One region of the Streptomyces sp. NPDC107498 genome, then DNA from elsewhere that is predicted to be linked to it. Evidence: riboswitches for the same ligand, from Rfam matches in the RefSeq annotation. Region 1 holds a riboswitch; the other holds the start of a gene.
The links. Region 1 has a riboswitch for ZMP and ZTP ahead of ACZ66Z_RS25870 (bifunctional 5,10-methylenetetrahydrofolate dehydrogenase/5,10-methenyltetrahydrofolate cyclohydrolase). Riboswitches for the same ligand answer to the same signal wherever they lie in the genome.
Positions count from the first base shown of each region.

Region 2: linked by a shared signal. The riboswitch ahead of ACZ66Z_RS10605 (serine hydroxymethyltransferase) and the one ahead of ACZ66Z_RS25870 (bifunctional 5,10-methylenetetrahydrofolate dehydrogenase/5,10-methenyltetrahydrofolate cyclohydrolase) in region 1 are both predicted to bind ZMP and ZTP.

Region 1 covers NZ_JBVJPE010000016.1:70,717-76,204, forward strand. Annotated here, with positions in the region: gene ACZ66Z_RS25860 (SWIM zinc finger family protein) at 1-690, shown strand, start outside; gene ACZ66Z_RS25865 (hypothetical protein) at 671-1,468, opposite strand; gene ACZ66Z_RS25870 (bifunctional 5,10-methylenetetrahydrofolate dehydrogenase/5,10-methenyltetrahydrofolate cyclohydrolase) at 1,825-2,679, opposite strand; ZMP/ZTP riboswitch at 2,708-2,815, opposite strand; gene ACZ66Z_RS25875 (GAF domain-containing protein) at 2,908-4,401, shown strand; gene exaC (acetaldehyde dehydrogenase ExaC) at 4,446-5,488, shown strand, end outside.
Region 2 covers NZ_JBVJPE010000005.1:43,730-49,217, reverse strand. Annotated here, with positions in the region: gene ACZ66Z_RS10625 (hypothetical protein) at 1-504, opposite strand, end outside; gene ACZ66Z_RS10620 (hypothetical protein) at 606-905, shown strand; gene ACZ66Z_RS10615 (glutathionylspermidine synthase family protein) at 921-2,105, shown strand; gene rocD (ornithine--oxo-acid transaminase) at 2,140-3,345, opposite strand; ZMP/ZTP riboswitch at 3,469-3,559, shown strand; gene ACZ66Z_RS10605 (serine hydroxymethyltransferase) at 3,623-4,891, shown strand; gene trpS (tryptophan--tRNA ligase) at 5,069-5,488, shown strand, end outside.

The sequences.
Region 1 (5,488 bases):
CCGGTCGCCCGGGCCGTACCGGGCCGACCGCCGTCCCTGGACACGGACACGCCGCCGGAGCCGGGAGTCGACCCGGCGGCCCTCGAGTTCCTCGCGGCCGACGCGGCGGCACGCGCGCACCGGCTGCTCGGGGAGTCGACGGGCGGCGGGGGTGCTGCCTCCCCGGTCGGGGCGGGTCTGCCGCGTCCGGTCTCCCTGACGGTCGCCCAGGACGCGGTACGGCTCGCGGCGGGCGCCCCCGCCCCCTCGATCGCGGCGCGGCTCGCCGACGGCTCGGGCAGGTCGCGGGCGGAGCTGGAGTCGGCCACGCGCGCGTGGCGGTTCGGCGGCGCCGCCGCCCTCGCCGTACTGGACGAGGAGTGGACGCCGGACGCCGAGGCGCTGGAACGGGCCGCGGACCGGCTCGCCGGGGCGTGGGTGGACGACGACCGCCCGGCGCTGCGGCGCGCGGGCGGCGCGCGGTGGACGGCCGTGGGCGCGGACGCGCAGCTGCGACTCGGCGAGGACGGGCGCTGGTGGCCGTACCGGAGGGCCGGGGCCCGCTGGTCCCCGGCCGGCCCGCCGGACCACGACCCGGCGGCGGCCCTGGCGACGGCGTTCGCCGCTGGTGGCGGTGAAGCCGGTGCCGGGAAGCCCGGCGCCGGGGAACCCGGTGCCCCTGGAGCCGGTCCTACTGGAGCCGGTGGCTGAGCGTGCCGCTGGTGACGGCCAGGCTGCAGGCGACGGCGTCCTCGCCGAGGAGGAAACTCGTCCGGTACGGGTACTGGACGAAGGTCGTCCAGCGCGTGCCGAGCGGCTGCCGGGCGGCCTTGCGGCGAAGCGGTTCGCGGCAGAGCACGGTGGCCGCTTCGCGCACCGCGTCATCGGTGACGAAGGTGCCGACCAGGCGGGGGCGGGCGACGAGTTCGGCCTGGTGCGGCGCGTCGCAGCGCTGCCGGAGGGCGGTGCCGGGCGCGTCGCGGTCGATGTCGAAGCAGTCGCCGACGCGCAGCGCCTCGTAGGAGACGGGTCGCTCGGGCGCCGGAGCGCCCGTAGGGCGGCCGGACGGGGTGGCGCCGGTGGCGGGGTCGGTGATCCGGGACCGGGAAGGGGCCGGTGACGTACCGCCCCGCTGTTGCCCGGCGCGGTCCCCCGGTGCCGTCCGCTTCGGCGTGCCGCCCGGCGTCGTGGAGTTCGCGGGCGCTCCGGCGCCCGGCGTGTCGGTCGTTCCCGCCCCGCTCGTCGGGGTGGGGACGGCCGGTCGTTCCGTCTCGTCGGTGACGACGGGCGAGGGCGTGCCGACCGGGCCCCCGCCCGACGGGCCGTCGGCGAGTCCGCCGCTTTCCTGGCCGCCCCGGACGGTCAGGAAGGCGCCGGCCACCAGGGCGGCCGTGAGCAGCGGCAGGAGCGGCGCGCCGAACCAGCGGGCGTGCCGCGCCGCCGGTCCCGGCCGCGGCGCGCCGAGCCGCACGAAGCGGGCCGACCACACGGACTCGGCACCGGTCGCGAGGCGCTCGACCGGACGGCGTTCGGCAGAGCCGGGCGCGGTGGATATGGACGCGGTTGAGCCGGCCGGGCTCGGCCTCGTCGAAGGGCCCGTATTGGTGGGACCCGGATCCGTGGGATCCGGATCGGTGGGACCGGACGGGCCCGGGCGGCCCGGTTCGGGTGGCGGAGTGGCGGTCGACGGGTGGGACACAGGAACCAGGTTCGCCGCTCGGCGGCGGCGCGGCCAGCTTTCACCGGCCACCGGGCTCGACCCGTACAGAATCGTGACGATCGACGACCGGGCGCGCCCGCACCACCGCCGTTCCCCCGTCACCGCCGCCGCCCGGTCACAGCTGCCTACAGGCCGAGCTGACGCTCCGCGCCCTCGACCGTCTGGGCGAGGAGCACGGCGATGGTCATGGGGCCGACACCACCGGGGACCGGGGTGATGAGGGAGGCGCGCTCGGCGGCCGACGCGAAGTCGACGTCGCCGATGTTGCCCGGGTTGTAGCCGGCGTCGATGACGACGGCGCCCGGCTTGACGTCCTCGCCCTTGATGAAGTTCGGCTTCCCGACGGCGGCGACGAGGACGTCGGCCTCGCGGACGACCGAGGAGAGGTCCCGGGTGCGGGAGTGGCAGTAGGTGACGGTGGCGTCGCGGCCGAGGAGGAGCAGTCCGGCCGGCTTGCCCAGGATGGCGCTGCGGCCGACGACGACCGCGCGCTTGCCACTGAGTTCGACGTCGTAGGCGTCGAGGAGGCGCATGATGCCGCCGGGCGTGCAGGAGACGAAGCCGGGCAGGCCGAAGCCCATGGCGGCGAAGGAGGCCATGGTGACGCCGTCGACGTCCTTCTCGGGGGCGATGGCCTCGAAGGCGGCGCGCTCGTCGATGTGGGGGCCGACGGGGTGCTGGAGCAGGATGCCGTGGACCTCGGGGTCCTCGGACAGGGAGGTGATGGCGGCGACGAGCTCCTCGGTCGTCGTCCCGGCGGGCAGTTCGACGTGCTTGGAGCGGATTCCGGCCTTCGCGCAGCGGTTCTGCTTCATCTTCACGTACGTGACGGAGGCCGGGTCCGCGCCGACCAGGACGGTCGCGAGGCACGGCGTGACGCCGGTGCGGCGGGTGATCTCGGCGGCTCGGGCGGCGGTCTCCTCGACCGTGCGGCGGGCGAGGGCCGTGCCGTCCATGAGGGTGGCGGTGCTGGTGGACATGGCAACTCCTGGGCGTCGTCTCTGACCGGTGGTTCGCCCAGGCGCACGGCATCGGCACGGTCGCGCCGTTGCGGCACGCTCCGCCGGGCCGCTCCCCGGTGGTGATCCACCTCAAGCGCCAGTCACGGCCCGGGACCCACTCTACGTGAGCGGTCGGGGGCAGGTCCCGGACAGGGTGCGCACGCCGTGGTGCGCGGTGGCTTGTCGGGTGCCCGCGGGCGCACCACGATGAGCGCGACGGGCCGGGACGACCTCGACGAGGAGGCCGAGTTGAGCGATGTGCGGAGGGCCGCGGGGCCACCGGGGGAACGGGCACCGACGGCGGAACGGACACCGGCGGCGGGCCCGGGAGCGAAGGCCCCTCCCCGTCCGCAGGCCGACCGGGGCGCGGTGACCGCGAGGGGCGCGTCGCAGGACCGGGGAACGGACACCGGCCGCAGGGACGCCGACGGACGCGCGGGCACCGGCCGGGGCGCGGACGCCCGCCCGGGCGCGTCGGCCGATCGGCGCGCGGGTCCCGGCCCGCGCGCCCGGGAGGCCCGTCCGCTGGTGGCCGCGTCCTGGCGCCGGTCCGTACGCGCGCGCGTGAGCCCCGACGGGGCGGCGCGGGTGGAACTGGACGAGGACGAGCTCGTGGCGTACCGGGAAGCCCACCCCCTCTCCGCGGCGATGCCGGTGATCCGGGAGCTGATGGGGGCGTACGCGACGGACGGCGAGCACCTTCTCGCGGTCTGCGACGCCGCCGGACGCATGCTGTGGGTCGAGGGGCACCCGGGCACCCTGCGCAAGGCCCGGGGAATGAACTTCGTCGCCGGGGCCCGCTGGTCGGAGGCGGCGGCCGGGACGAACGCGCCGGGCACCGCCCTGGCCGTCGACCGGCCGGTGCAGGTCGTCGCCGCCGAACACTTCCGGCGTCCGGTGCGGGCGTGGACCTGCGCCGCCGCTCCCGTGCACGACCCGCACAGCGGGCGGGTGCTCGGCGCGGTCGACATCACCGGCGGGGAGCGGCTCGCGCACCCGCACAGCCTCGGCTTCGTCCAGGCGGTGGCCCGCGCGGCCGAGTCCCAACTGGCCCTGCTCGGGCCGGCCCCGGACCCGGAGCGGATCAGGCTGTCGGCGCTCGGCCGGGACGAGGCGGTGCTCTCGGTGGGTGGCCGGCGGCTGCGGCTGAGCCGCCGCCACAGCGAGATCCTGGTGGTCCTCGCACACCGACCGGAGGGGGTGGGCGGCGACGAGTTCCTCACCCTCCTGTACGAGGACGGTTCGGTCACGCCGGTGACGCTGCGGGCGGAGCTGTCCCGGCTGCGCGCGCTGCTCGGTCCCGACGTGCTGCGGTCGCGGCCGTACCGGCTCGCCGGGCCCGTGGACGCGGACTTCGCGACGGTCGACCGGAGAGTCGCCTCGGGGGCCGTCGCGGCGGCGGCCGGGGACTACGCGGGCCCGCTGCTCCCCGCGTCGACCGCGCCCGGGGTGGTGCGGCTGCGGGAGCGGCTCGCGGACCGGCTGCGGGCGGCGCTGGTGGACCGGGGCGATCCCGGGCTGCTCGCCGACTGGGCGTACAGCGCGTGGGGCGAGGAGGACGTGGTGGTCTGGCGAGCGCTGTGCGCGGCGGTACCGGCACCGCAGCTCCCTCCCGTACGGGCGAGGCTCGACTCCCTGGAAGCGGAACTGTCCGCCGGTGCAACGGACTTGCAACGCACGGTTCACCACACTCGGGCGTGAGCGCCGGCCAGGGACGGCCGGCGCGTCCGAGGGAGGCCATGCCCATGACCCGTTACGCCGCACCCGGTACCGAGGGCGCGCTCATGTCGTACCAGGCCCGCTACGACCACTGGATCGGCGGCGAGTACGTCGCCCCGGCGGACGGCCGCTACTTCGAGAACCCCAGCCCGGTCGACGGCCGCCCCTTCACGGAGGTCGCGCGCGGCACCGCCGAGGACGTGGAACGCGCCCTCGACGCGGCGCACGCGGCGGCCCCGGCGTGGGGGCGGACGGCGCCGGCGGAGCGGGCGGCCGTCCTGCTGCGGATCGCGGACCGCATGGAGGGCAGCCTGGAGGCCCTCGCGGTCGCCGAGACCTGGGACAACGGCAAGCCCGTGCGGGAGACGCTCGCCGCGGACATCCCGCTCGCGATCGACCACTTCCGCTACTTCGCGGGGGCGCTGCGGGCACAGGAGGGCGCGCTGAGCGAGATCGACGACGACACCGTGGCGTACCACTTCCACGAGCCGCTGGGCGTCGTCGCGCAGATCATCCCGTGGAACTTCCCGATCCTGATGGCGGTCTGGAAGCTGGCCCCGGCGCTGGCCGCGGGCAACGCGGTGGTCCTGAAGCCGGCCGAACAGACCCCGGCGTCCGTGCACTTCTGGCTGAGCCTGGTCGCGGACCTGCTGCCGCCGGGCGTCCTGAACGTCGTCAACGGCTTCGGCGAGGAGGCCGGCAAGCCGCTGGCGTCCAGCCCGCGCGTGGCGAAGATCGCGTTCACGGGCGAGACGTCGACGGGCCGCCTCGTCATGGGGTACGCCTCCGAGAACCTGAAGCCGGTCACGCTGGAACTCGGCGGCAAGTCCCCCAACATCTTCTTCGACGACGTGTGGGCGGCGGACGACGACTTCCGCGACAAGGCCCTCGAAGGCTTCACGATGTTCGCCCTCAACCAGGGCGAGGTCTGCACCTGCCCCTCGCGCGCCCTCGTCCAGCGCGGCCACTACGCCGACTTCCTGGAGGCGGCGGTCGCCCGCACGGAGAAGATCGTCCCCGGCCACCCCCTGGACACGGACACGATGATCGGCGCGCAGGCCTCCGCCGA
Region 2 (5,488 bases), on a different contig from region 1:
GAAGCCGAACCCGGCCCCGAGGCCGAGGACCAGCGCCCGGGGCCGCTCCGGCAACCGGCCCGCCCCGAAGCCGAGCAGCAGGACCCCGAAGGAGACCCCGAGCAGCGCCCAGCGCAGCGCCTCCGAGCCCTCCCGGTGGCCCTCCTCGCCGGAGGCGAACGCCAGCATCGCGAGCCCCGCGCAGACCACGGCCACGGCCGCCCACTCCACCCGGCTCAGCCGCACCCCCAGCACCCGGGAGGCGATGACCGCCGTGACCGCCAGACTCGCGGCGAGGGCCGCGCCCACCACGTAGATGGGCAGCGTCCGCAGGGCCACGATCTGCAGGACGAAGCCCAGCCCGTCCATCCCGAGCCCGGCGAGATAGCGCCACTGCCGCAGGACCCGCCCCATCAGCGCGACGTCGACGCCGCTCCCCGTCCCCGGCGCGGCGGCGCGGGCCCCCATCGCCTGGAGAACCGATGCCGCGCCGAAGCACACGGACGAGGCCAGCGCGCAAATCATCCCGAGTAGCACGAAACGACTCTAGGGGCTGAGGCCCGAAATCATCGGCCTACACTGTGCGGTCGCGACGGACGCGACGCGGTGAAGGGGAGGCGACGGCCATGCGCAGGCTGAGGTCGAGCACGGTGGTGCTCGGCGGGATGGGTGTGCTCGCGGCGACGATCACCGCGTGCGGTTCGGAGCCGGACAGGCGGTGCGTGGACCCGCTGACCCGGGAGGAACTGCCCAGCTACCGGTGCGAGAGCGGCGGCGGAAGCGACGACGACGACAACGGCAGCGCCACCCGGGGCGCGTACTACTACGGCGGATCCGTCCGCGACAGGCGCGTCAGCGGCGGCAGCTTCGACAGGACCGCCGTCGACAGCGGCGGCTTCGGCTGCTCCGGCACCGGCGGCGGCTGAGGCGGGCGCGGCACCGTGGAACGCCACACCATCGAGCCCCGGCCCGACTGGCAGCGGACGGTCGAGGAGCAGGGGCTCGTCTACCCCCTGACCCGTCACCCGGACGGCTCGCTGCGCCCGTACTGGGACGAGAGCGCGTACTACTCCTTCTCGCTGCCCGAGGTCGAGGCCCTGGAGGAGGTCGTCGAGGAGCTGCACGCGCTGTGCCTGGCGGCGGCCGCGCACATCGTCGAGCATGACCGCTTCGCCGAGCTCGGGATCACCGACCCGAAGCTGGCCGGCCTGGTCGCCGAGTCCTGGCGGCGGCGGGCCGAACTCCCCTCCCTGTACGGCCGCTTCGACCTCCGTTACGACGGCACGGGCCCGGCCAAGATGCTGGAGTACAACGCGGACACCCCCACCTCCCTGGTGGAGGCGGCGAGCCCGCAGTGGTTCTGGATGGAGGAACGATTCCCCGGCGCCGACCAGTGGAACTCCCTCCACGAGCGGCTCGTCGACGCCTGGAAGCGCCAGGCCCCCCTCCTCCCGCCCGGCCCCGTCCACTTCGCCCACTCGGACGGCGACGAACTCGGCGAGGACCTGATGACGGTCGCGTACCTGCGCGAGACCGCCCAGCAGGCCGGACTCGACACCGAGGCGCTCTCCGTCGAACGGATCGGCTGGGACCGGCTCTCGCGCCGCTTCGTGGACGACCGGCTCCGCTTCATCCGCAGCTGCTTCAAGCTCTACCCGTGGGAGTGGCTGACCACCGACCGCTTCGGCCCGCACGTCCTGGACACCCTCGACAACGGCGGCGGCACCGGCACGACCTGCTGGATCGAACCCGCCTGGAAGATGCTGCTCTCCAACAAGGCGCTCCTCGCGATCCTGTGGGAGCTGAACCCGGGCCACCCCAACCTGCTGCCCGCCTACCTCGACGGACCGCGCGAGCTCACCTCCACCGTCGGCTGGGTCGCCAAGCCGCTGCTCGGCCGCGAGGGTGCGGGCGTCACCCTGCACGAGGCCGGTGCGGAGCCCTTCGTACGGGACGGGGAGGCCTGCTGCTACCAGGAGCTGGCCCCGCTGCCCGACTTCGACGGCAACCGGGTGGTGCTCGGCGCGTGGGTCGTCGAGGACGAGGCGGCGGGGCTGGGGATCCGGGAGTCGGCGGGCCCCGTCACCGACGAGTACGCCCGCTTCCTCCCGCACGTGATCCTGTGACCCGCCGCGCCCCGTCGCGGGCGCCGCCCCGGGGTCAGACCGAGAGCACCGTCCTCAACTGCTCCAGCCCCCAGTCCAGGTCCTCCTTCGAGATCACCAGCGGCGGAGCGATCCGGATCGTCGACCCGTGCGTGTCCTTCACCAGGACCCCGCGCTCCATCAGCTTCTCCGAGATCTCCCGGCCCGTGCCCCGGGACGGCACGACGTCCACCCCGGCCCACAGCCCGCGCCCCCGCACCGCCTCCACCGCGCCGCCGCCCACGAGCAGCCCCAGCTCGGCGTGGAGGTGCTCGCCCAGCTCCGCCGCCCGCTCCTGGAACTCGCCCGTCCGCAGCATCGCGATCACCTCCAGGGCCACCGCGCACGCCAGCGGGTTCCCGCCGAACGTCGACCCGTGCTCGCCCGGCCGGAACACCCCGAGCACCTCGCGGTCGGCCACCACCGCCGACACCGGCACCACCCCGCCGCCCAGCGCCTTCCCCAGGACGTACACGTCGGGCACCACGCCCTCGTGCTCGCACGCGAACGTCCGCCCCGTCCGGCCCAGTCCCGACTGGATCTCGTCCGCCACGAACAGCACGTTCCGCCGGCGCGTCAGCTCCCGCACCCCCGCCAGATAACCGGCCGGCGGGACCAGGACCCCCGCCTCGCCCTGGATCGGTTCGAGCAGCACGGCCACCGTGTTCTCGGTGACCGCCGCCTCCATCGCCGTCAGGTCCCCGTACGGCACGATCTCGAACCCCGGCGTGTACGGCCCGTAGTGGTCCCGCGCCTCGTGGTCCGTCGAGAAGCTCACGATCGTCGTCGTCCGGCCGTGGAAGTTGTTCGCCGCCACCACGATCTTCGCGTGCCCGTCCGGCACGCCCTTCACCTCGTACCCCCACTTCCGGGCGGTCTTCACGGCCGTCTCGACCGCCTCCGCCCCCGTGTTCATCGGCAGCACCGCCTCCTTGCCGCACAGCTCCGCGAGCCGCGCGCAGAACTCGGCGAACCGGTCGTGGTGGAAGGCCCGCGAGGTCAGCGTCACCCGCTCTAGCTGCGCCTTCGCCGCGTCGATCAGACGGCGGTTGCCGTGCCCGAAGTTGAGCGCCGAGTACCCGGCGAGCATGTCGAGGTAGCGACGGCCCTCGACGTCGGTCATCCAGGCGCCGTCCGCCGAGGCGACGACGACCGGAAGGGGGTGGTAGTTGTGCGCGCTGTGCGCGTCCGCGGAAGCGATCGCCTCTTCTGTCCTCGACACGGGATCTCCGTTCGTCCTGCGGCTCGGGGGGTGGCTCGTCCCCAGGGGGCTGTGGCCCCCTTCTTATCGTCGCTCGGATGCCGGACGGGGAAACCTCGGCGTCGGCGCGCCCGCTACTGTGGGGACACGCACGGCGACTGGCGCACGGGGAAGCGACCCCGGGGGAGCCGCGCGCGCTCCACCACACGAGGTGCCGCCCGCCTGGGCATCACGGGATCCCGGTCCCGTGCGCACCTCAGCCCCGGGACCGTTCCGCCGAACGCCCGGAGGACACCGCATGACCGTCCCGCAGCAGCACCCCGCACTCGCCGCCGCCGACCCCGAGCTCGCCGCCCTCGTCGGCGCCGAGGAACGGCTCCAGGCCGAGACCCTGCGCCTCATCCCCAGCGAGAACTACGTCTCCGCCGCCGTGCTCGAAGCCTCCGGCACCGTCCTCCAGAACAAGTACAGCGAGGGCTACCCCGGTCGCCGCTACTACGAGGGCCAGCAGAACGTCGACCGGGTCGAGACCCTCGCGATCGAGCGCGCCAAGGCCCTCTTCGGCGTCGACCACGCCAACGTCCAGCCCCATTCCGGCTCCCCGGCCAACCTCGCCGTCCACCTCGCCTTCGCGCGGCCCGGCGACACCGTCATGGGCATGGCGCTGCCGATGGGCGGCCACCTCACCCACGGCTGGGGCGTCTCCGCCACCGGCACCTGGTTCCGCGGCGTCCAGTACGGGGTCCGCCGGGACACCGGCCTCATCGACTTCGACCAGGTCCGCGACCTCGCCCTCGAGGAACGCCCGAAGATCATCTTCTGTGGCGGCACCGCGCTGCCCCGCACCATCGACTTCGCCGCCTTCGGCGAGATCGCCCGCGAGGCCGGCGCCGTCCTCGTCGCCGACGTCGCCCACATCGCCGGCCTCGTCGCCGGCGGCGCCCACCCGTCCCCGGTCGGCCACGTCGACGTGATCTCCACGACCACCCACAAGACCCTCCGCGGCCCGCGCGGCGCCATGCTGATGTCCACGGAGGAGCACGCCAAGGCCCTCGACAAGGCCGTCTTCCCCGGCCTCCAGGGCGGCCCCCACAACCAGACCACCGCCGCCATCGCCGTCGCCCTCCGCGAGGCCTCCCTGCCCTCCTTCCGCGACTACGCCCACGCCGTCGTCGCCAACGCCGGGGCCCTCGCCGAGGCGCTCCTCGCCCGGGGCTTCGACCTGGTCTCCGGCGGCACCGACAACCACCTGATCCTGATCGACCTCACCCCCGAGCGGGTCCCGGGCAAGGTGGCGGCCAAGGCGCTCGACCGGGCCGGCATCGTCGTCAACCACAACACCGTCCCGTACGACCCCCGCAAGCCCTTCGACCCCTCCGGCATCCGCATCGGCACCCCCGCCCTCACCTCCCGGGGGCTCACCACGGAGCACATGGCGCAGGTCGCCGAGTGGATCGACCGCGCCGTCACCGCCGCCGGCACGGGCGACGAGGACGCCCTCCGCACGGTCCGCGCCGAGGTCGCCGACCTCATGGCCGCCCACCCCGCCCCCGGCCTCCCGGTCTAGCCCGGGCCTCCCGGTCCCGCGCTCCCGGTCCCCGGGGGCGCGGGACCGTCGGCCGCGCCGTGTTCCCGGTCTCACCGAAGACGGTGCCCGCCCGTGCCCGCCCGTGTCCGACCGCGTTCCCGCGATCCCGGCGGACGGCAGTCGGGATCGCTCCCCACACCTGAGAGAATGATGTGCATGGCCTCTGACAGTCCCCGCGTGCTCTCCGGAATCCAGCCCACCGCAGGCTCGTTCCACCTCGGCAACTACCTCGGCGCCGTCCGCCAGTGGGTCGCCCTGCAGGAGACCCACGACGCCTTCTACATGGTCGTCGACCTGCACGCGATCACGGTCCCGCAGGACCCCGCCGAGCTGCGCGCCAACACCCGGCTCGCCGCCGCCCAGCTGCTCGCCGCCGGCCTCGACCCGGAGCGCTGCACCCTCTTCGTCCAGAGCCACGTCCCCGAGCACGCACAGCTCGGCTGGGTCATGAACTGCCTCACCGGCTTCGGCGAGGCCTCCCGCATGACCCAGTTCAAGGACAAGTCCGCCAAGCAGGGCGCCGACCGCGCCACCGTCGGCCTCTTCACGTACCCGATCCTCCAGGTCGCGGACATC